One region of the Streptomyces sp. LE64 genome, then DNA from elsewhere that is predicted to be linked to it. Evidence: predicted binding sites of a transcription regulator. Region 1 holds the regulator's gene; the other holds the start of a gene.
The links. Region 1 encodes HspR, which represses chaperone genes until heat shock. Its sites were predicted from a motif close to TTGAGNNNNNNNNNCTCAA; they were not measured.

Region 1 (11,852 bases):
GTCGTCTTCAGCGACCTGGCGTTCTTCCCCGTCTACCCGGCCCTGGTGCGTGCGGTGGCGACGGTGCTGCCGGTGTCCTGGGGGGCGGCCGGGCTGCTGGTGTCCTGGACGTCCGCGACCGTCGCCGCCTGGGGGATCTACACCCTGGTGAGCCGGTTGTACGACCGGCGCACCGGGGTGCTGGTGGTCGTGGTGTGGGCGGCGCTGCCCCACTCGGTGGTGCTGTCCCTGGGGTACACCGAGCCGCTGCTGACCGCGTTCGCCGCCTGGGCGCTGTACGCCGCGGTCACCGGGCGCTGGGTGTGGGCGGGCGTCCTGGCGGCGCTCGCCGGGGCCTCCCGGCCCAACGGGTTCGCCGTGGCGGCGGCGGTGATCGCGGCGGCGGCCCTGGAGCTGTGGCGGCGGTCCCGCGCCGGGGACGGGGTCGCGGCGCGGGGCCGGCCGCCCTCCGTCCACAGGCTGTGGACGGGGGCGCTGCTCGCCCCGGCGGGCTGGGTCGGCTACGTGCTGTGGGTGGGGTGGCGCCGGGGCGATCCGCTCGGCGGCTACTTCGGGGTGCAGCGCGACTGGGGGTCCCGCTTCGACTTCGGGCAGGGCGCCGCCACCTTCGTGGGGGTGCTGCTCACCCGCACCAGCAAGTTCGTGTTCCCGATGGCCCTGCTGATCGTGCTGCTCGCGGTGCTGCTCTTCGTGCTGCTGCTGGTCGAGCGCACCCCGCTGCCCCTCGTCGTCTACGCGGGGGTGCTGCTGCTGGTGGCGCTCGGCGGTGCCGGGTTCTTCGAGTCCAAGCCGCGGTTCCTGCTGCCCGCGTTCCCGCTGCTGATCCCGCTGGGCCGGGCGCTGGCGCGCACGACGAGAGCCCGGTCCGGGCCCGCGATCGTGGTGATCGCGTTCCTGACCGGGCTCTCCCTGTCCTACGGGGTGTTCCTGATCGGCTTCGGGCGCGCCCCGCTGTGACGGGCCGCGCGCCGCGCCCCCGGGGCTGCTAGTCCTCGCCGTCCGCGGAGTCCACGTCCTTCTCCAGGCCCAGGTGCTCCACCAGCCAGCGGTCGAACTCGATCGCGGCCCGCACCCAGCTCACCGTGGAGGAGACGAAGTGCTCCAGGCTGACGCCGGTGCCGATCAGCATCTGCGCCTCGCCGATCAGCCGGACGGTGCCGTCGTCGTGCGTGTGGCTGTAGACCTTGGGCCACAGGGTGCGACGGTTCCAGTCGTCGACGGACTCCAGCAGCGCGGCCTTGTCCTCGATGGAGTGCGGCCGGTCGTAGAACGTCCGCACCGAGAAGACCTGCTGCTCCTCCTCGCCGCGGAACATGAAGTAGGTGCGGAACTCCTCCCACGGCGCCGCGAGGTCACCCTCGTCGTCGACGACGTACTTCAGCTCCATCTGCTCCAGGAGCTGCTTCACGAGGTCCTGATCCGGGATGACGGGACCGGCCGGCCCACCGGGCTCGGGCTCGGGCTGACCCCCGAAGTTCGGAATCGAGGACGGGTCGATGCTCACCGTGTATTTCCCTTCGAACGGATTGAGTCATCCTCCCCCATGCCGGGCGGGTGCTGGCAAGCCCCGCCCGGCGCTCTTTGCGCCCCGGTGGCCGAATTGGGCCGGGGAGCGCGTCGGGGTTTCGCTCAGAGCGTCTTCCCACCGGCCGCGTCGGCCTCCTCGGCCCCGGTCGCCCGGCCCACGAGGAGGCCGTCGCCGACGGCGTCCACCCGGACGGTGTCGCCGTCGCGGACCTCGCCCGCGAGGATCTCCCTGGCGAGTCGGTCGCCGATCGCCGTCTGCACCAGCCGGCGCAGCGGCCGGGCCCCGTAGGCGGGGTCGTTGCCCTCGTCGGCCAGCCAGGCGAGCGCCTCCTCGCTCACTTCCAGTGTGAGCCGCCGCTCGGCCAGTCGCCCGGCGAGCCGGTCGATCTGGAGCCGGGCGATCCGGGCCAGCTGGTCCCGGTCGAGCGCGGAGAACACCACCAGGTCGTCCAGCCGGTTGAGGAACTCGGGCTTGAACGAGGTCCGCACCACCTCCAGGACCTGCTGCTTCTTCTCCTCCTCACTGGTCAGCGGCTCCACCAGGTACTGGCTGCCGAGGTTGGAGGTGAGGATGAGGATGGTGTTGCGGAAGTCGACCGTGCGGCCCTGGCCGTCGGTGAGCCGGCCGTCGTCGAGGACCTGGAGGAGCACGTCGAAGACCTCGGGATGGGCCTTCTCCACCTCGTCCAGCAGCACCACGCTGTACGGGCGGCGGCGGACCGCCTCGGTGAGCTGACCGCCCTCCTCGTAGCCCACGTAACCGGGGGGCGCCCCGACCAGTCGGGCCACGCTGTGCTTCTCCCCGTACTCCGACATGTCGATGCGGACCATGGCCCGCTCGTCGTCGAAGAGGAAGTCGGCGAGGGCCTTGGCCAGCTCGGTCTTGCCGACGCCGGTGGGGCCGAGGAAGAGGAACGAGCCGGTGGGCCGGTCGGGGTCGGCGATGCCGGCCCGGGTGCGGCGCACCGCGTCGGAGACCGCGCGGACCGCCTCGGCCTGTCCGATCAGCCGGTGGCCGAGTTCCTCCTCCATGCGCAGCAGCTTCTGCGTCTCCCCTTCGAGCAACCGTCCGGCCGGAATTCCCGTCCAGGAGCCCACCACGTCGGCGATGTCGTCGGGGCCGACCCCCTCCTTGACCATGGTGTCGCGGGCGGCCTGCTCCTCCGCCGCGGAGGCGGCCTCCAGATCGCGCTCCAGGCCGGGGATCTCCCCGTAGAGCAATTTGGACGCGGTGTCGAAGTCGCCGTCGCGCTGGGCCCGTTCGGCCTGTCCGCGCAGCTCGTCGAGGCGCTCCTTGAGTTCGCCGACCCGGTTGAGGGACTGCTTCTCCTTCTCCCAGCGGGCGGTGAGGTGGCGCAGTTCCTCCTCCTTGTCGGCGAGGTCGCGGCGGAGCTTGTCCAGGCGCTGCCGGCTGGCCGGGTCGGTCTCCTTGGCGAGGGCCAGCTCCTCCATGCGCAGCCGGTCCACCGAGCGCTGGAGCTCGTCGATCTCCAGCGGCGAGGAGTCGATCTCCATGCGCAGCCGGGAGGCGGCCTCGTCGACCAGGTCGATCGCCTTGTCGGGCAGGAAGCGGGAGGTGATGTACCGGTCGGAGAGGGTGGCGGCGGCGACCAGGGCGCTGTCGGCGATCTGCACCTTGTGGTGGGCCTCGTAGCGGCCCTTGAGCCCGCGCAGGATCGCGATGGTGTCCTCGACGGTGGGTTCGGCGACCAGCACCTGCTGGAAGCGGCGCTCCAGCGCGGGGTCCTTCTCGATGCGCTCGCGGTACTCGTCCAGGGTGGTGGCGCCGACCATGCGCAGTTCGCCGCGGGCCAGCATGGGCTTCAGCATGTTGCCGGCGTCCATGGCCGAATCGCCGCCGGCGCCCGCGCCGACCACGGTGTGCAGTTCGTCGATGAACGTGATGACCTGGCCGTCGCTGTCCTTGATCTCGGCGAGGACGGTCTTCAACCGCTCCTCGAACTCGCCCCGGTACTTGGCGCCGGCCACCATCGCCCCGAGGTCCAGGGAAACCAGCCGCTTGTTCTTCAGGGATTCCGGCACGTCGCCCTTGACAATGCGCTGGGCGAGTCCCTCGACCACCGCGGTCTTGCCGACGCCGGGTTCACCGATGAGGACGGGGTTGTTCTTGGTGCGGCGGGACAGCACCTGGACCACCCGGCGGATCTCCTGGTCACGGCCGATGACCGGGTCGAGCTTGCCCTCGCGGGCGGCGGCCGTGAAGTCGGTGCCGAACTTCTCCAGGGCCTTGTACGAGCCCTCCGGGTCCGGTGTGGTCACGCGGCGCCCTCCCCTGTTCTCCTCGAAGGCGGCCAGCAGTCTCTTCGCCGTCGCGCCCTGCTCGGCCAGGATCTCACCGGCCCGGCCGCCCTTCGCGGCCAGCCCGACCAGCAGGTGTTCGGTGGAGAGGTAGTCGTCGCCGAGTTCCTTGGCACGCCGTGCCGCGTCGGCGATGACGGCCAGCGTCTCGCGGCTGGGCTGCGGGGGCGCGACCGTCGATCCGGTGACGCTGGGCAGCTCGGCGAGCAGCCGCTCGGCGCCGCCCCGCACGGCCGCCTGGTCGGCCTCCACGGCGGCCAGCAGATCGGTGAGGTTCTCGGCCGCGTCGCCCTCCCCGCCCAGCAGGGCCAGCAGCAGGTGGGCGGGGGTGAGGTCGGGGTGCCCCTCGGCGACGGCGCGGTTGCTCGCCGTGTTCAGGGCGTCCCGGCTCCGGTTCGTCAGCTCGGCGTCCACGTGCGCTCTCTCCTCCTGTCGCGCGTACCTGACCATCCCAACTTACACAAAGTTGAGTCCATTCCGCTCAGCCTTGAGGAGGACTCCCGGAGGTCCGGGAAGCACGAGAACGCCCCGGGCCCGGGAGGGGGCGCGGGGCGCGGATGGCCGACCGTACGCGGGAACGACAGCGGCGCCACCGAGTTTCAGGTCCACGGTGGCGCCGCTGCGGGGGGAAGCACCTGAAGCGATCTATAACGACGGGGGAATCGCTTCAGGCACTGCGGGGGGTGGCGGAAATGGTCTTCAGGGCGTCGCGCGGCGCCGGGGCGTCGCGGTCCACCAGTTGTTCGTGGTCGCGCTGGTCGAGGTTCACGAAGATCATCCCGTAACGGATGGCGCACCGAACGGGTCGGGGCGCACCTCGCGGCCTGCGCAGGCACCGGTAGGCACGGACGTCCTCGTCCTCGTCGCGCACCACCACGACCGGCTCCCCGAACAGGGTCACCATCAGCGAGTCCCCCTGGTGGGGGATGGCGGTGACCAGGTCGATGAAGTGCCATCCGGAGCGATAGGCGGTGGCCATCTCGCGCCGGAACGACCGGTCGTCGGGCGGCGTGCTCATGATCGCCGACCGGTGTCGGTGACCTTCACGGGGACGCTGTAGCCCCAACCCGTGTCGGTCGTCCGGACCGGGGCGTCGTAACCCCAACCCGTGTCCTTGGTCCGCGCGGGCACGCTGTAGCCCCAGCCGGTGTCGGCGGGCTTGTCCGTGACCGGGCCGCTCCGAGCGGGGGCCACGTAACCCCAACCCGTATCGGCGTGCGCGGTCGTAGCGCCGGCGGCACCGAGTGCACCCGCGGCCACTACCACGGAGAAAGTCGCCAGCACTGAGCGAAGCATTCCCTTGAACATAGTCGGCTTCGTCCTCACCTGATGAGTCCTCTCCCCCGGTGCAACAAGACGATGGCTCATTCAGGCATGTCAACACCACTGGAGCGATGCATCATGTTCTTGCACGTACAAGACCCTGGGGGGTGGAGATTTGCCCATAACCGACACACATCCGACACATCACCACTCCATGGCCGAGCTGTGCGCCGAAGGCGGACAGCTCTACGCGAGCGCACTGAGTGCCGGACGCATCGCGCGGGCAGAGGTTGCGGCGACTCCGTGCCTTCTGGAATTCGCTCTTCTCCACCCCGATCCGGACGATGCGAACTGGCTGCGTCCGGTTCCCCCGTCGGTCGCCCTGGCACAGCGGCTCCACCCGCTGGAACGGGAGATCCTGGACAGGCGCCGACTGTCCATCGAACTGACCGAATCATTTGAGCCGTTCATGGCCATCAGCGCGCAGAGCCCCGCGCCCACCCACGCCATCACCGTGCTCGAAGGCATCGACCGCATCAACACCGCGCTGAACGTGGCCACCGCCGAGGTGCGCTCCGAAGTGCTCACCATCCAGCCCGGCGGCCGACGCAGCGAACACATCCTCAACCAAGCCCTGGAACGGGACCGCCCGTTGACCGACCGCGGCGTCCGGATCCGCACCCTCTACCAACACACCGTCCGCCACAGCCAGGGCACCATGGCCTACGTCGACCACATGGCCGACGGGCTGATCGAGATCCGCACCCTGGAAGAGCTGATCGAGCGGCTCATCATCTGCGACGACACCGTGGCGTTCATCCCCGTCGCCCCCGACGCCGGCAAGGACACCACCGCCCTGGAGCTGCGCCACCCGGGGCTGGTGCGCTATCTGATCCGCGTCTTCGAACAGCTGTGGCGGCGCGCCACCCCCCTCCTCGACGAAGTCCCGTACCAGTCCACCCCGGACGGCATCACCGGCGTCCAGCAGTCCATCGCCAAGCTCCTCGTCGAGGGCTACGTGGACGAGGCCATCGCCCGCCGGCTCGGGATGAACGTCCGCACCTGCCGCGCCCACATCGCCAAGCTCGCCGCCGCGCTCGGCAGCGGCAGCCGCGCCCAACTCGGCTACCTCATCGCCCGCTCGGGCATCCTGGAACGCGAGCAGTGACCGCCGTGCGCCCCGGCCGCCCCGCCCGTCAGCCGCCGGGCACGGGCGGCCGGGGCGGGACGTCCAGACCGGCCTGGGCGATCCGCACCCCCAGTTGGGCACGGCTCACCGCCCCCAACTCCTCGGCGAGCTTGCGGATGTGGTGCCGGGCGGTGCGGACGTTGATGCCGAGCCGCTGGGCGATCTCGGCGTCCGTGTGCCCCTCGGCGAGCAGTGCCGCGATGGCCCACTCCCGTCGGGTGATCCCGTCCACCGGGGTCATCGTCGGCACCGCCTCGCCGAACGGGTGGGCCAGCCGCCACAACCGTTCGAAGACGATCGCGAGGAACTCGACCAGCCCGGGGTGGCGCAGCTCCAGGGCGGTCGTGCGGTCCTCGGTCGCCGGGACGAACGCCACCGCCCGGTCGAAGATCAGCAGCCGCTCGGTGACCTCGTCCAGGGTGCGCACCCGCACCGCGCCCCCGACCCGCTCCACGTACTCGAAGAGGCCCTGCCCGTGCCGTGCGGCGTGCGTGTACAGGGTCCGCATGCGCACCCCGCGGCCCGCCATGTCCAGCGCCAGCGGCAGCGCGTCGCTGAGCACCCCCTCCCGGCGCACCCCGCCCGGCTGGATCGCCAGGTGCTCGACCGCGCACTCGTCCGATGCCTGCGCGATCGCCTCCCGGATGCGGGGCTTGCCCTCCAGCACCCGCAGCCCCGGCACCCCCGACACCCCGCCGACCGCCGCCGGGCCGCAGTAGCCGGTGTAGCGCTCGGCGAGCCGGACCACCGCGTACGCCCGGTCCCGGGCCTGCGCCAGTTCCTCGTCGAGCCCGCGGGCCAACCGGCCGACCACCGCCCCCGGCGGCTCGGGCACCAGCCACCCGGTGTCCTCCGGGTCCGGGTACAGCAATCCCAGGTCGACCAGGCAGGGAGCCCCGGCCGCCACCGCCCGCGCCACCCGGCCCCCCTTCAGGGCGCTCACGTACACCCGGTCGCCTTCTTCGCAGAGCTGGTCCACTCCGTGCACATGCGCCTCAGCCATATCTCCGCCCCCACCTCCGGAGGGGCTTGTCACCGGTCCGTCCGCTTCTTTCCCCTTGCGTCCCCCCTCCGCTTGGCGCAGTGCAACAAGCGGAGGGTGGTGCAACCGACCGGTGACCGGCAGAGTTGGTGCGGGGCGAGGGGAGGGGAATTCTCGGTCGCCCCGGGTTGTCCCCGTGTCGGCCAATCCCCCTGGCCGGCCCGGGACGCCCAGGCCGGGACACCCGTTCGGCGAGCCACGGTCGACGTCGACCGACCCGCCCGGACGACCCTACGACGGCGGGACCGCCGTGGTGCGGTCCCGGGCCGAGGCCGCCGGCCCGTGCGTCCGGCGAACCGCCGGGGCCCGGGCACGCCCAGCCTCGCACACCTCACAGACGGTCACACCCGGGTTAGCTACAGGGGGGTTAATCAAGGTGTGTCCCCGGCCGATCGCGGCCGGGCACGGCCGCGGGGCCGGAAGGTTCGTTCCTTCCGGCCCCGTGTTCCGTCGCGCCCCGGGCGCGACTAGTCCTTCCTGCGCCCCGGACGCCAGACGACCAGCGCACTGGTCTGGCCCTCCTGGTAGGGCACCAGGTCCCGACGGTACGAGGCGTGCACGGCGGCCTCGCGCTGGCGCAGCGTCGCCGCGGCGCCCTCCACCGCGTCCTGGAGCTCGGCGACCCGCGCCTGCAACGCGGCCACCTGGGCCTCCAGCTCGATGATCCGCTTGATCCCGGCCAGGTTCACGCCCTCGTCCTGGGACAACTGCTGCACCTGACGGAGCAGTTCGATGTCCCGGGCCGAGTAGCGGCGGCCCCGGCCCGCGGTGCGGTCCGGGGAGACCAGGCCCAAGCGGTCGTACTGCCGCAGGGTCTGCGGGTGCAACCCGCTGAGCTGGGCCGCCACCGAGATGACGTACACCGGCGAGTCGTCGGTCAACTGGTAGGGGTTGCGGCGTCGGCCGCCCGTGCCCATCCCGTCCATGGCGCTCATGCTCCCTTCGCGGCCTCGAACAGCTCCGCCCGCGGATCGAGGTCCGCGGTCGCCTCCCGGTACGCCTCCAGGGCGTCCCGGGCCTTGCCGGTCACGTCCTTGGGCACCGCGACCTCCACGGTCACCAGCAGGTCCCCGCGGGTGCCGTCCTTGCGGACCGCGCCCTTGCCGCGGGCCCGCATGGTGCGGCCGTTGGGCACGCCCGGCGGCAACTTCAACGTCACCGGCGGACCGCCCAGCGTCGGCACCCGCACCTCGCCGCCGAGGGCCGCCTCGACGAAGCTGACGGGCACCGTCACGGTCAGGTTGTCGCCCTTGCGGCCGAACACCGGGTGCGCGTCCACGTGGACGACCACGTACAGGTCACCGGCCGGGCCGCCGCGCTCGCCCGGGGCGCCCTTGCCGCGCAGCCGTATCCGCTGCCCGTCCGAGACGCCCGCCGGGATGCGCACCTGCATGGTCCGCGAGGACTTGGCCCGTCCCGACCCCTTGCACACCTCGCAGGGGGTCTCGGCGATCAGGCCGCGGCCCTTGCAGTCCACGCACGGATCGGTGAGGGAGAAGCCTCCCCCGCCGCCCCGGGACACCTGCCCGGTGCCCACACAGGTGGGGCACACCCGCGGGGTGCCGTTCTTGTCCCCGGTGCCCGAACACGCCTTGCAGGGCGCCTGCGAGGACATCCGCAGCGGCACCGTCGCCCCGTCCACGGCCTCGGTGAAGCTCAGCGTGACCTCGGACTCGACGTCCTGGCCCCGCCGGGGCTGCACCCGACCGGCGCCCGGCGCGCCGCCCCGGTTGAACAGCCCGCCGAACACGTCGCCCAGACCGCCGCCGAAGCCGCCGCCCGCGCCACCGCCCTGCTGGCCGCCGCCGAAGAGGTCGCCCAGGTCGAAGTTGAACGAGCCGCCGCCCGCGCCCGGTCCGGGTCGGAAGCCACCGTTGCCGAAGAGGGCGCGCGCCTCGTCGTACTCCTTGCGCTTCTTCGGGTCGCCGAGCACGTCGTTCGCCTCGGAGATCTCCTTGAAGCGCTCCTCGGCCTTGACGTTGCCCTTGTTGGCGTCCGGGTGGAACTCGCGGGCGAGCTTCCGGTACGCCTTCTTGATCTCGGCCTCGGTGGCGTCCTTGGGGACGCCGAGGACCTTGTAGTAGTCCTTCTCGATGAAGTCCTTGGTACTCATCCCCGACGTCCCTCCTTCCCGTGCGTGGTGCGGTCAGCCCTCGTCGGGCGCACCGCTGTCCTTGCCGTCGGCGGCACCGGCCGCCTTGCCGTCCCCGGCCTCGGGCTCGTCCGCCTCCGTCTCGCCGTCCGCCTTCGCGGCCGACGCGCCCGGCTGCGGCTCGGCCACCGCCACCCGCGCGGGGCGGATGGTGCGCTCCCCGATCCGATACCCGGGCTGGAGGATCGCCACGCAGGTCGTCTCGGTGACGTCCGGCGCGTAGCTGTGCATCAGGGCCTCGTGCACCGTCGGGTCGAAGGGCTCGCCCTCCTTGCCGAACTGCTGGAGACCCATCTTGGCGACGACCGTCTCCAGCGACTCGGCCACCGACTTGAAACCGCCCACCAGCTCCCCGTGGTCACGGGCGCGGCCGATGTCGTCGAGCACCGGAAGGAGCTCGGTCAGGAGGTTCGCCACGGCGATCTCCTTGACCGCGATCCGGTCCCGTTCCACCCGGCGGCGGTAGTTCTGGTATTCGGCCTGAAGTCGCTGGAGGTCCGCGGTGCGCTCGCTCAGCGCGGTGCGCACCTGGTCCAGCTCGGCCACGGCCCCGGCGTTCTCGGAGCCCTTCGCTTCGGCGTCCCCGGCCCGGCCCGCCGGGCCCTCCTCGGTGGAGGACCCGGCGGCCTCGGCGGCCTCGGCTTCGTTCTCGGCCTGGTCGGCGGCGGTGCCGGAGACGTCGGTGGGCTCGTCCTTCTCGTCGAAGCCCGGGGTCTCCTTGGTCACGCCGCACCGCCCTTGCGGTCCTCGTCGACGATCTCGGCGTCGACGACGTCGTCATCGGCCTTGCCGCCGGCAGCGCCCTCGGCACCGCCCGCGGCGCCCGGAGCGCCCTGGGCGTCGGCGTACAGCGCCTGGCCCAGCTTCTGGGAGACGGCCGCGACCTTCTCCGTGGCGGTGCGGATCTCGGCGGAGTCCTCGCCCTTGAGCTTCTCCTTCAGCTCGGCGAGCGCGCCCTCGACCTCGGTCTTCACCTCGGCCGGGACCTTGTCCTCGTTGTCCCCCAGGAACTTCTCCGTCTGGTAGACGAGCTGCTCGCCCTGGTTGCGGGTCTCGGCGGCCTCGCGGCGGGCGTGGTCCTCCTCCGCGTACTTCTCGGCCTCCTCGCGCATCCGGTTGACCTCGTCCTTCGGCAGCGAGGAGCCGCCGGTGACGGTCATCTTCTGCTCCTTGCCCGTGCCCAGGTCCTTCGCGGTCACGTGCATGATGCCGTTGGCGTCGATGTCGAAGGAGACCTCGATCTGCGGGACGCCGCGCGGGGCGGGCGGCAGACCGGTCAGCTCGAACATCCCGAGCTTCTTGTTGTACGCGGCGATCTCGCGCTCGCCCTGGTAGACCTGGATCTGCACGGACGGCTGGTTGTCCTCGGCCGTCGTGAAGATCTCCGAGCGCTTGGTCGGGATCGTGGTGTTGCGCTCGATGAGCTTCGTCATGATGCCGCCCTTGGTCTCGATGCCGAGGGACAGCGGGGTGACGTCGAGGAGCAGGACGTCCTTGACCTCGCCCTTGAGGACACCGGCCTGGAGCGAGGCGCCGATGGCGACGACCTCGTCCGGGTTGACGCCCTTGTTGGCCTCCTTGCCGCCGGTCAGCTCGCGCACCAGGTCGGCGACGGCGGGCATGCGGGTGGAGCCGCCGACCAGGACCACGTGGTCGATCTCGGACAGCGCGATGCCGGCGTCCTTGATGACGTTGTGGAACGGCGTCTTGCAGCGGTCCAGCAGGTCCGAGGTGAGCTGCTGGAACTGCGCCCGGGTGAGCTTCTCGTCCAGGTGCAGCGGGCCCTCGGCGGAGGCGGTGATGTACGGCAGGTTGATCGAGGTCTCGGTGGACGAGGAGAGCTCGATCTTGGCCTTCTCGGCGGCCTCGCGCAGGCGCTGGAGCGCCATCTTGTCCTTGCCGAGGTCCACGCCGTGGCCGTTGTTGAACTGCTTGACCAGGTAGTCCACGACCCGCTGGTCCCAGTCGTCGCCGCCGAGGTTGTTGTCGCCGTTGGTGGCCTTCACCTCGACCACGCCGTCGCCGATCTCCAGCAGCGAGACGTCGAAGGTGCCGCCGCCGAGGTCGAAGACCAGGATGGTCTGGTCGTCCTTGTCGAGGCCGTAGGCGAGGGCCGCGGCGGTGGGCTCGTTGACGATGCGCAGGACGTTCAGACCCGCGATCTCGCCGGCCTCCTTGGTGGCCTGGCGCTCCGAGTCGTTGAAGTACGCCGGGACGGTGATGACCGCGTCGGCGACCTTCTCGCCCAGGTACGCCTCGGCGTCGCGCTTCAGCTTCTGGAGGATGAACGCCGAGATCTGCTGCGGGTTGAACGCCTTCTCGTCGATGTCGACGCGCCAGTCGGTGCCCATGTGGCGCTT
Region 2 (11,852 bases), 1.2 Mb from region 1:
GGTGCTGTAGGCCGTTCGACGGTCCCGGTCAGGAGGGGGCCGGAAACGGTTCCCGGGTCGGGTCCGGCTCGGTGGGCGCCGCCGACGGGTCCGTCTGGTCCCGCACCGCGATCTCCCACCGCTCGGACGTCGTGGACCGCCCGTCACCGTTCACGTCCGCGACGCCCGGCGCCGGGGCTTCCCCTTCGGGAACGAGCCGGTCGCCGTGGACGGGGATCACCGTGTGGAAGCGGTGGTCCGGGTCGTACTCCGTGGCGAACGGGTACCGCTGCCCGGCCCGCAGCAACCGGTCCCCCTCCGGGAGGTCGACGACCTCCCGGCGGCGCCCCGACCGCCCGCTCTCAGCCCGCGGTCGACTCGTTCAGCCGGTGCAGCAGCCGGGCCAGCTCGGCGACCTCGGCGGGGGACCAGTCGGTCAGCTGGCTGACGTACCGGGCGCGGCGCGCCTCGCGGACCCGGTGCACCCGGGTCCGTCCGGTGTCAGTCAAACGGATCAACGACGCCCGACCGTCGGCGGGGTCCGGTTCCCGGCTCACCAGGCCCAGCGACTCCAGGGCCTTGAGCTGTCGGCTCATGGTCGCCTTGCCGACCCCGACGTACCCCGCGAGGTCGGTCGCCCGCAGCACCCCGCTCTCGTCGAGGCGGACCAGCAGCCCGTACGCGCCCGGCTCCAGCTCCGGGTGCACGGCCCGGGCGATCTCCCCGGAGGCCGCCCGCGCCCGCCGCAGAAACACCGTCAGTTCCCGTTCGAGCGCCGGGAACTCCGCCCGCACCCGCTCCGCGGCGTCCGCGACGCCGGGGGAACCCCCCGCCGTCGCGGCTGCGCCGTCCGCGTCCCCGGGAGGCGCGCCCTTCCGCTTCTCGTCCACACCCGTTCCCATGCCCCGTGTCCCCGTTCCCGGTGTCCGTGCTCGTGCCCGCTCCCGGGCCGCGCCGCGACGCCGCGGCCCCGCCCAGTATTTCGCAGTCCCGCTCCCGGGGTCGCTCCCCCGCCGCGCTCGACGCGCGGACCGGCGGCCGGCGCCGTACTCCTGGAACTCCAGCCCGTTCTCCCCGGTCCGACTGGAGGCCCCGCCGTGCACCGACCCGTTACCCCGTTCCGTCCCCGCTCCGGCTCCCGTTCCCGCGCCCGCCGGTGGGTGCGGCGTCCGCTGCCCGCCCTGCTGCTGACGGTGGGGGTCCTGCTGCCCGCCCCGGCGGCGGGCGCGGCGGACGGACCGCCGGCCGACGAGCCGGGCGCGCCGGCCGCCGCCGGAGAGCCCGTCCCCGCCGCGCCCACGGAACCCGACGGCCCCGCGGAGCACCCGGAGCCCGCGGCGGAGTCCGTCGCACCGGCCGTGCCGCCGCGCGGCTCGGCGTACATGGGGATGGGCGTCCTCGCGCACGACGGCCGGCACGGGACGCCGCCGGAGAGCCGGGTGGTCCAGACGGAGGGGGTGGACGTCAGCAGTCACCAGGGCAACGTGGCCTGGTCGACGCTGTGGGACAGCGGGGTGCGCTGGGCCTACGTCAAGGCGACGGAGGGCACGTACTACAAGAACCCGTACCACCCTCAGCAGTACAACGGCTCGTACGCGGTGGGCATGGTCCGCGGGGCCTACCACTTCGCCACCCCGGACACCACGAACGGCGCAACCCAGGCCGACTACTTCGTGGACAACGGGGGCGGCTGGTCCCGTGACGGACGGACCCTACCGGGCGTCCTCGACATCGAGTGGAACCCGTACGGCGACGCCTGCTACGACAAGACGCCCACCCAGATGGTGACCTGGATCAGGGACTTCACCCAGCGCTACCGCCACCGCACCGGCCGGGACCCGGTCATCTACACCGCGACCAACTGGTGGGTGCAGTGCACCGGCGACTCCGCCGCCTTCGGGGCGGTGAACCCGCTGTGGATCGCCCGGTACGCGGCGGCCATCGGGCCGCTCCCGGCGGGCTGGACCGTGCAGACCATGTGGCAGTACACCTCCACCGGTCCCACGGTCGGCGACCACAACCGGTTCAACGGCGCCCTCGACCGGGTGCAGGCCCTCGCCACGGGCTGACCCCGGACGGCCGAACGGCCCCTTCCCGCGGGGGAAGGGGCCGTTCGGCCGCCTCGGGGGCCGGGCGCGTCGTCACGCCGCGACCGGGACCCCCTCGGCGGCGGTCCGGGTCGCCGGGGTGAGCGCCAGCTCCAGGACCTGACGGACGTCCGTCACCGGGTGGACGTCCAGCTTCTCCAGGACCTCGGCGGGCACGTCGTCGAGGTCGGGTTCGTTCCGCTTCGGGATCACCACGGTGGTGATGCCGGCCCGGTGCGCGGCGAGGAGCTTCTGCTTCACCCCGCCGATCGGCAGCACCCGCCCGGTCAGCGAGACCTCGCCGGTCATCGCCACGTCCGTGCGCACCTGCCGTCCGCTGAGCAGCGAGGCCAGGGCGGTGGTCATGGTGATGCCCGCACTGGGCCCGTCCTTGGGCACCGCGCCCGCCGGGAAGTGGATGTGCACGCCCCGTTCCTTCAGGTCGCCGACCGGGAGTTCCAGTTCGGCGCCCCGCGAGCGCAGGAAGCTCAGCGCGATCTGCGCCGACTCCTTCATCACGTCGCCCAGTTGACCGGTGAGGGTCAGCCCCGCCGCGCCCGTCTCCGGGTCGGCCAGGGACGCCTCCACGTAGAGGACGTCGCCGCCGGCGCCGGTCACGGCCAGGCCGGTGGCCACCCCGGGCACCGCGGTCCGCCGCTCGGCCGGGTCCTGGGCGGACTCGGGCACGTGGTGCGGCCGTCCGAGCAGCCCGCGCAGTTCCCCGTCGGTGACGGTGAACGGCAGCTCCCGCTCGCCGAGCTCGTGCTGGGCGGTCACCTTGCGCAGCAGGCGGGCGATCGCCCGTTCCAGGGTGCGCACGCCCGCTTCGCGGGTGTACTCGCCGGCGAGCTTGCGCAGGGCGCCCTCGTCGACGGTGACCTCCTCGGCGCTCAGGCCCGCCCGCTCCAGCTGGCGCGGCAGCAGGTGGTCCCGGGCGATGACGACCTTCTCGTCCTCGGTGTAACCGTCCAGGCGGACCAGCTCCATCCGGTCCAGCAGCGCCTCCGGGACGGCCTCCAGGACGTTGGCGGTGGCGAGGAACACCACGTCACTCAGGTCCAGCTCGACCTCCAGGTAGTGGTCCCGGAAGGTGTGGTTCTGCGCCGGGTCCAGGACCTCCAGCAGCGCCGCCGCCGGGTCGCCCCGGAAGTCGGAGCCCACCTTGTCGATCTCGTCCAGCAGGACCACCGGGTTCATCGACCCGGCCTCCTTGATCGCCCGGACGATCCGGCCGGGCAGCGCACCGACGTAGGTGCGCCGGTGGCCGCGGATCTCGGCCTCGTCCCGGACGCCGCCGAGGGCGACCCGGACGAACTCGCGGCCCATGGCGTGCGCCACGCTCTCGCCGAGCGAGGTCTTGCCGACGCCGGGCGGGCCGACCAGGGCCAGCACCGCACCGCCGCGCCGACCGCCCACGACCCCGAGGCCCCGGTCCTGGCGCCGCTTGCGCACCGCGAGGTACTCGGTGATGCGTTCCTTCACGTCGGCGAGGCCGGCGTGTTCGGCGTCCAGCACCGCCCGGGCGCCCTCGATGTCGTACCGGTCCTCGCTGCGCTCGTTCCACGGCAGTTCGAGGACGGTGTCCAGCCAGGTGCGGATCCAGCCGCCCTCGGGGGACTGGTCACTGGCCCGCTCCAGCTTGTCGACCTCCTTGAGGGCGGCCTCGCGGACCTTCTCGGGCAGGTCGGCGGCTTCCACCCGGGTCCGGTAGTCGTCGGACTCGGCCTCGCCGTCGGCGTCGCCGTTCAGCTCGCGCAGCTCCTTGCGGACCGCGTCGAGCTGCCGGCGCAGCAGGAACTCGCGCTGCTGCTTGTCGACGCCCTCCTGGACGTCCTTGGCAATGGATTCGGCCACGTCCTGCTCGGCGAGGTGCTCGCGGAGCTGTTCGGCGGCGAGCTTCAGCCGGGCCACCGGGTCGGCGGTCTCCAGCAGCGCCACCTTCTGCTGCACGGTGAGGAACGGGGAGTAGCCGGAGTTGTCGGCGAGCTGGGACACGTCCTCGATCTGCTGGACGCGGTCCACCACCTGCCAGGCGCCGCGCTTGCGCAGCCAGCTGGTGGCCAGCGCCTTGTACGCGGTGATCAGCTCGGTGACGGCGCCGGGCAGCGGCTCGGGCACGGACTCCTCGACGCGGACGCCCTCGACCCACAGGGCGGCGCCCGGTCCGGTAGTGCCGGCGCCGATGCGGAACCGCTCGCGACCGCGGATCAGGGCGCCGGGGTCGCCGTCCGCGAGCCGGCCGACCTGCTCCACGGTGCCGAGGACGCCGGTGCCGGCGTAGGTGCCGTCGATCCGCGGGACCAGCAGGACCCGCGGCTTGCCCGGCGCGGAGCGGGCGGCGGCCTGGGCGGCCTCCACCGCGGCGCGCACGTCGGCGTCGTTCAGGTCCAGCGGCACGACCATGCCGGGCAGCACGACCTCGTCGTCGAGGGGCAGCACGGGCAGCGACAGCGCGGTGCCCTTGGAACCAACAGACTCAGCAGCCATGATCTCCCCTTCGGCATTCAAGTTGAGCTGTGTTGACTCAATGCATGGGGGGTGCCGTTTGTTCCCCGGGCGAACGGCGACGGGTTCGCCGAGAGCGGAACCCGTTCGGCGACATCCGGCCGCGCCCGGCGCCGACCGGGCCACAATGGCCTGCATGCCGCACCACTACAGCCTTCCCCCGCACCGCCCCACGGAGGAGCCGGAGGTCCTGGACCGCCGCACGGGCCCCCACGGCGAGGTGGTCCTGCGCCGCCACGGCGACCTGCTCCAGATCATCGCCAACGGCTGCTTCCTGATGGACACCTCGGACGGCCGGTCCGAGCGACTGCTCGTGGACGCCGCCGCGGCGGCGCTGGACCGGGACGGCGGACACCTCCTGATCGGCGGCCTGGGCGTCGGCTTCAGCCTGGCGCACGCCGCGGCCGACCCCCGCTGGGGACGGATCACGGTGGTGGAGCGCGAGGCCGCCGTCATCGACTGGCACCGCCCCGGCGCCCCCCTGTCGACGCTGTCCCGGGCGGCCCTGGACGACCCGCGCACCGAGGTCCTCCACACCGGTCTGCTGGAGCACCTGCGCACCGCCGGGCGCAGCTACGACGCGCTCTGCCTGGACGTCGACAACGGTCCCGACTGGACGGTCACCGAGGACAACGAGGGGCTCTACACCCCCACCGGCCTCGCCCTGTGCCGCGAGCGACTGGCCCCCGGCGGGGTGCTCGCCATCTGGTCCGCGCAACCCTCCGCCGTTTTTGAAGGAACATTGCGGAATTCCGGGTTCCAAGGGGTCCGTACCCAGGAAATCCCGGTCGCCCGGGGCGTTCCGGACGTCGTTCACCTCGCCGTCCGCACTGGATAGCCTGTTCACGCTCCGTGCCCTTAGTCTGCAACCGGCGCGTCGATCACCACGCGTCGGGCACAACCATGGGATCACCCCACGGATTCCCAACGGCTCAGTCAGGGGCGGGCGATGGAGCAGACACACACCACTCAACACGGCGGCGCCCCGGTGTCGCCCGGCGCCCAGCGGCGCGTGCTCGTGGTGGAGGACGACGCGACGATCGTCGAGGCGATCGCCGCCCGGCTGCGCGCGGAGGGGTTCCTCGTCCAGACCGCGGGCGACGGACCCACCGCCGTCGACACCACCCAGGCCTGGCAGCCCGACCTGCTGATCCTGGACGTGATGCTGCCGGGCTTCGACGGCCTAGAGGTCTGCCGCCGGGTCCAGGCCCAGCGGCCCGTTCCGGTGCTGATGCTCACCGCCCGCGACGACGAGACGGACATGCTGGTCGGCCTCGGGGTCGGCGCCGACGACTACATGACCAAGCCGTTCTCGATGCGGGAGCTGGCCGCCCGGGTTCACGTCCTGCTGCGCCGCGTGGAGCGGGCCGCCCTCGCGGCCACCACCCCCCGCGGCGGCACGCTGCGCCTGGGCGAGCTGGAGATCGACCACGCCCAGCGCCGGGTGCGGGTGCGGGGCGGGGACGTGCACCTGACGCCGACCGAGTTCGACCTGTTGGTGTGTCTGGCGAACACCCCGCGCGCGGTGCTCTCCCGGGAGCAGTTGCTCGCCGAGGTGTGGGACTGGGCGGACGCCTCCGGCACCCGGACCGTGGACAGCCACATCAAGGCGCTGCGCCGCAAGATCGGGGCGGAACGCATCCGCACGGTGCACGGGGTGGGATACGCGCTGGAGACCCCGACGCCGTGAGCGGGCCCCCCGGCCCGCAGGGCCCCGGCGCCCCCCGGCTGCGCCCGTTCTCCATCAAGACCAAGCTGGGCACGCTGGTCGTGGTCTCGGTGTTCATCACCACCGGACTTCTGATGATCGCCGTGCGCACCGAGACCGAACTGCGGTTCATCACGGTGTTCTCGGTCATCGCCACCCTGTTGATCACCCAGTTCGTGGCGCACTCGCTGACCGCGCCGCTGGACGAGATGAACACCGTGGCCCGGTCGATATCGCACGGCGACTACACCCGCCGGGTGCGGGGCCACGACCGCGGGGACGAACTGGGCGACCTGGCCGCCACCATCAACCGCATGGCCGACGACCTGGAGGCCCAGGACCGCCAGCGCAAGGAGCTGGTGGCGAACGTCTCGCACGAGCTGCGCACCCCGATCGCGGGGCTGCGGGCGGTGCTGGAGAACGTGGTGGACGGGGTGTCGGCCGCCGACCCGGAGACCATGCGCACCGCGCTCAAGCAGACCGAGCGGCTGGGGCGGCTGGTGGAGACCCTGCTGGACCTGTCGCGGCTGGACAACGGGGTGGTCCCGCTGAAGGCCCGCCGCTTCGAGGTGTGGCCGTACCTGTCGGGCGTGTTGAAGGAGGCCAACATGGTGTCCTCGGCCCGCGGGGGCCTCGCCTCCGGTTCCGGCAGCCACACCCGCACCGACGTCCACCTGCACCTGGACGTGTGCCCCCCCGAGCTCACCGCGCACGCGGACCCGGAGCGCATCCACCAGGTGGTCGCCAACCTCATCGACAACGCGGTCAAGCACAGCCCCCCGCACGGCCGGGTCACCGTGAAGGCCCGCGGGGGCGCCGGCCCGGACTCGCTGACGCTGGAGGTCGTGGACGAGGGGCCGGGCATCCCCGAGTCGGAGTGGCACCGGGTGTTCGAGCGGTTCAACCGGGGGCCCTACACCGATCCCGCCGCGGGCGGGGCGGCGCTCCCGACGACCGTGCCGGTGGGCCCCGGGGGCAGCGACGGCGGGACCGGGCTCGGGCTCGCGATCGCCCGGTGGGCGGTGGAGTTGCACGGCGGCCGGATCGGGGTCGCGGAGTCCACCCGGGGCTGCCGCATCCAGGTCATCCTTCCGGGGCTGTCCCGCGGCTCCGGTTGACGTTAGGGTTCGGGTCGGCAGGCCGAAGATCACCAGGACCGCCCCCTGCGCCATGGCGGCTCCCGGAGACGTTCTCGTCACATACGGTCACGTCCGCAAGGAATCCGTTCAGGTTCCGGACGTCCCCTGATGAACGAGTGAGCTGACACGATCCAGTACGGCCGAGAGCTGGCAGTGGTGCGCACGACGCGCTCCACCGACCGCCCCGCCACGCCCTGACGTGCGCATTTGCCCCCGCACGACCGGGAACCCCGCTTGTTTCCCGCCATTTCACGCCCCGAAACACGGGTTCCGGTGTGACTTACGCGACGGATCACCCGTCCCGCCTGCACTCCTGGCCCCGCAAGGCGTAGCCTTAATTCCCGCTGTCCATCATCTTGTGAAGCGGAAGAGGGCGGTTGCCGCCGTGTCGCCACAGTCCCCCAGTAACCCGAGCTCCCCCACCACCGAACACGCAGGTCAGGGCCAGGGCCCTGCCGCCGCGTTCGGTGCCAACGAGTGGCTCGTCGACGAGATCTATCAGCAGTACCTCCAGGACCCGAACTCGGTAGACCGTGCCTGGTGGGACTTCTTCGCCGATTACAAGCCGGGGGCCGCTGCCACCCCGGCTCCGGCGGAGGTCGCCGCCCCCGAGGCACCGGTCGCGAAGCCCGCGCCGGCCGCGACCGTCCCCAGCGCTCCGGCCCCTAAGGCCGCTGCGGCCCCGCAGACCGCACCGACTCCGGCCCCCGCGCCGAGCGCCACCGCACAGGGCGCTCCGGCCAAGGCCGCCGCGCCGGCGCCCGCCGCGAAGCCCGCGGCCGAAACGCCCGCCGGCCCGGAGCTGGTGACGCTGCGTGGCCCCTCGGCCGCCGTCGTGAAGAACATGAACGCCTCGCTGGAACTGCCCACGGCCACGTCCGTGCGCGCGGTGCCGGTGAAGCTGCTGTTCGACAACCGCATCGTCATCAACAACCACCTCAAGCGCGCCCGGGGCGGGAAGATCTCCTTCACCCACCTCATCGGGTACGCGATGGTGCAGGCCATCAAGGCCATGCCGGCGATGAACCACTCCTTCGCGGTGAAGGACGGCAAGCCGACCCTGGTCAAGCCCGAGCACATCAACCTCGGGCTCGCGATCGACCTGGTCAAGCCGAACGGTGACCGCCAGCTCGTCGTCGCGGCCATCAAGAAGGCCGAGACGCTCAACTTCTTCGAGTTCTGGCAGGCGTACGAGGACATCGTCCGCCGCGCCCGGGACAACAAGCTGACGATGGACGACTTCACCGGGGTCACGGTCTCGCTGACCAACCCCGGCGGCATCGGCACCGTCCACTCCGTGCCGCGTCTGATGCCCGGCCAGTCCGTGATCATGGGCGTCGGCGCGATGGACTACCCGGCGGAGTTCCAGGGCACCTCCCAGGACACCCTGAACAAGCTCGGCATCTCGAAGGTCATGACGCTCACGTCGACCTACGACCACCGGGTCATCCAGGGCGCCGCCTCCGGCGAGTTCCTGCGCGTCGTCGCCAACCTGCTGCTCGGCGAGAGCGGCTTCTACGACGAGATCTTCGAAGCGCTGCGCATCCCCTACGAGCCGGTCCGCTGGCTCAAGGACATCGACGCCTCGCACGACGACGACGTCACCAAGGCCGCCCGCGTCTTCGAGCTGATCCACTCCTACCGGGTCCGCGGCCACGTGATGGCCGACACCGACCCGCTGGAGTACCGCCAGCGCAAGCACCCCGACCTGGACATCACCGAGCACGGCCTCACCCTGTGGGACCTGGAGCGGGAGTTCGCGGTCGGCGGCTTCGCCGGCAAGTCCATGATGAAGCTGCGCTCCATCCTCGGCGTGCTGCGCGACTCGTACTGCCGCACCACCGGCATCGAGTTCATGCACATCCAGGACCCCAAGCAGCGCAAGTGGATCCAGGACCGGGTGGAGCGCCCGCACTCCAACCCGGAGCGCGAGGAGCAGCTGCGCATCCTGCGCCGGCTGAACGCCGCCGAGGCGTTCGAGACCTTCCTCCAGACCAAGTACGTCGGTCAGAAGCGCTTCTCGCTGGAGGGCGGCGAGTCCGTCATCCCGCTGCTGGACGCGGTCATCGACTCGGCGGCCGAGTCCCGCCTCGACGAGGTCGTCATCGGCATGGCCCACCGCGGCCGGCTCAACGTCCTCGCCAACATCGTCGGCAAGTCCTACGCGCAGATCTTCCGCGAGTTCGAGGGCAACCTCGACCCGAAGTCGATGCACGGCTCCGGCGACGTGAAGTACCACCTGGGCGCCGAGGGCACCTTCACCGGTCTGGACGGCGAGCAGATCAAGGTCTCGCTCACCGCCAACCCCTCCCACTTGGAGGCGGTCGACCCGGTGCTGGAGGGCGTCGCCCGCGCCAAGCAGGACATCATCAACAAGGGCGGCACGGACTTCACCGTCCTGCCGGTGGCCCTGCACGGTGACGCGGCCTTCGCCGGCCAGGGCGTCGTGGCCGAGACGCTGAACATGTCGCAGCTGCGCGGCTACCGCACCGGCGGCACGGTCCACATCGTCGTCAACAACCAGGTCGGCTTCACCGCCGCGCCGGAGTCCTCCCGCTCGTCGATGTACGCGACGGACGTGGCCCGGATGATCGAGGCCCCGATCTTCCACGTCAACGGGGACGACCCCGAGGCCGTCGTGCGGGTGGCGCGGCTGGCGTTCGAGTTCCGTCAGGCGTTCAACAAGGACGTCGTGATCGACCTCATCTGCTACCGCCGCCGCGGGCACAACGAGACCGACAACCCGGCGTTCACCCAGCCGCTGATGTACGACCTGATCGACAAGAAGCGCTCGGTGCGCAAGCTCTACACCGAGTCCCTGATCGGTCGCGGCGACATCACCCTGGAGGAGGCGGAGCAGGCGCTCCAGGACTTCCAGGGGCAGCTGGAGAAGGTCTTCACCGAGGTCCGCGAGGCCACCGCGCAGCCCGGCGAGGTGCACATCCCCGAGCCGCAGGCCGAGTTCCCGGTGGCGGTGAGCACCGCGATCTCCCAGGAGGTCGTCAAGCGCATCGCCGAGTCCCAGGTGAACATCCCCGAGCGGGTCACCGTGCACCCGCGGCTGCTGCCGCAGCTCCAGCGCCGTGCGGCGATGGTCGAGGACGGCACCATCGACTGGGGCATGGGCGAGACCCTCGCCATCGGCTCGCTGCTGATGGAGGGCACCCCGGTCCGGCTCTCCGGCCAGGACTCCCGCCGCGGCACCTTCGGCCAGCGGCACGCCGTCCTGATCGACCGGGCCACCGGCGAGGACTACACCCCGCTGCTGTACCTGACCGAGGACCAGGCCCGGTACAACGTCTACGACTCCCTGCTGTCGGAGTACGCGGCGATGGGCTTCGAGTACGGCTACTCGCTGGCCCGCCCGGACGCCCTGGTGATGTGGGAGGCGCAGTTCGGCGACTTCGTGAACGGCGCCCAGACCGTGGTGGACGAGTTCATCTCCTCCGCCGAGCAGAAGTGGGCCCAGACCTCGGGCGTCACCCTGCTGCTGCCGCACGGCTACGAGGGCCAGGGCCCGGACCACTCGTCCGCCCGCCCGGAGCGCTTCCTCCAGCTCTGCGCGCAGAACAACATGACGGTCGCGATGCCGACCCTGCCGTCGAACTACTTCCACCTGCTGCGTTGGCAGGTCCACAACCCGCACCACAAGCCGCTGGTCGTCTTCACCCCGAAGTCGATGCTCCGGCTCAAGGCCGCGGCGTCGAAGACGGAGGAGTTCACCACGGGCGGCTTCCGCCCGGTCATCGGGGACGCCTCGGTGGACCCGGCGGCGGTGCGCAAGGTCGTCTTCTGCGCGGGCAAGGTCTACTACGACCTGGACGCCGAGCGGGTCAAGCGCGGCATCACCGACACGGCGATCATCCGCATCGAGCGGTTGTACCCGCTGCCGGGTGCGGAGCTCCAGGCGGAGATCTCCAAGTACCCGAACGCGGAGAAGTACCTCTGGGCCCAGGAGGAGCCGGCGAACCAGGGTGCGTGGCCGTTCATCGCGCTGAACCTGATCGACCACCTCGACCTGGCGGTCGGGGCGGACCTCCCGCACGACGAGCGGCTGCGGCGGATCTCCCGCCCGCACGGTTCGTCGCCGGCGGTCGGCTCCGCCAAGCGGCACCAGGCCGAGCAGGAGCAGTTGGTGCGCGAGGTGTTCGAGGCGTGACGCCTCCGGCATGAGCCGTGCGGAGGGCCCGGGTGGTGACACCCGGGCCCTCCGCCCGTTCCGGGGCCTTACCCTGAAGGCACCAACGTAGGGTCCTGACCAGGAGTGGAACGTGTACTTCACCGACCGGGGCATCGAGGAGCTGGAGAAGCGGCGGGGCGAGGAGGAGGTCACCTTCGAGTGGCTCGCCGAGCAACTGCGCACCTTCGTCGACCTGAATCCGGACTTCGAGGTCCCCGTGGAGCGCCTGGCCACCTGGCTGGCCCGTCTCGACG

Region 2: the regulator HspR is predicted to act here: its motif matches at 4,576-4,594, upstream of lon (endopeptidase La).

What each region holds. Positions count from the first base shown of each region.
Region 1 is NZ_CP199708.1:3,373,955-3,385,806, reverse strand. Features, by position in the region: gene ACSMX9_RS15310 (hypothetical protein) at 1-957, shown strand, start outside; gene ACSMX9_RS15305 (YbjN domain-containing protein) at 986-1,504, opposite strand; gene clpB (ATP-dependent chaperone ClpB) at 1,630-4,260, opposite strand; gene ACSMX9_RS15295 (hypothetical protein) at 4,514-4,864, opposite strand; gene ACSMX9_RS15290 (hypothetical protein) at 4,861-5,040, opposite strand; gene ACSMX9_RS15285 (helix-turn-helix transcriptional regulator) at 5,324-6,277, shown strand; gene ACSMX9_RS15280 (LuxR C-terminal-related transcriptional regulator) at 6,306-7,301, opposite strand; gene ACSMX9_RS15275 (heat shock protein transcriptional repressor HspR) at 7,808-8,257, opposite strand; gene dnaJ (molecular chaperone DnaJ) at 8,272-9,453, opposite strand; gene grpE (nucleotide exchange factor GrpE) at 9,487-10,218, opposite strand; gene dnaK (molecular chaperone DnaK) at 10,215-11,852, opposite strand, start outside.
Region 2 is NZ_CP199708.1:4,611,973-4,623,824, reverse strand. Features, by position in the region: gene ACSMX9_RS20940 (hypothetical protein) at 1-10, shown strand, start outside; gene ACSMX9_RS20935 (hypothetical protein) at 29-286, opposite strand; gene ACSMX9_RS20930 (MarR family winged helix-turn-helix transcriptional regulator) at 342-881, opposite strand; gene ACSMX9_RS20925 (lysozyme) at 1,077-2,048, shown strand; gene lon (endopeptidase La) at 2,121-4,553, opposite strand; gene ACSMX9_RS20915 (spermidine synthase) at 4,708-5,409, shown strand; gene ACSMX9_RS20910 (response regulator transcription factor) at 5,521-6,261, shown strand; gene ACSMX9_RS20905 (HAMP domain-containing sensor histidine kinase) at 6,258-7,397, shown strand; gene ACSMX9_RS20900 (multifunctional oxoglutarate decarboxylase/oxoglutarate dehydrogenase thiamine pyrophosphate-binding subunit/dihydrolipoyllysine-residue succinyltransferase subunit) at 7,804-11,577, shown strand; gene ACSMX9_RS20895 (DUF6104 family protein) at 11,690-11,852, shown strand, end outside.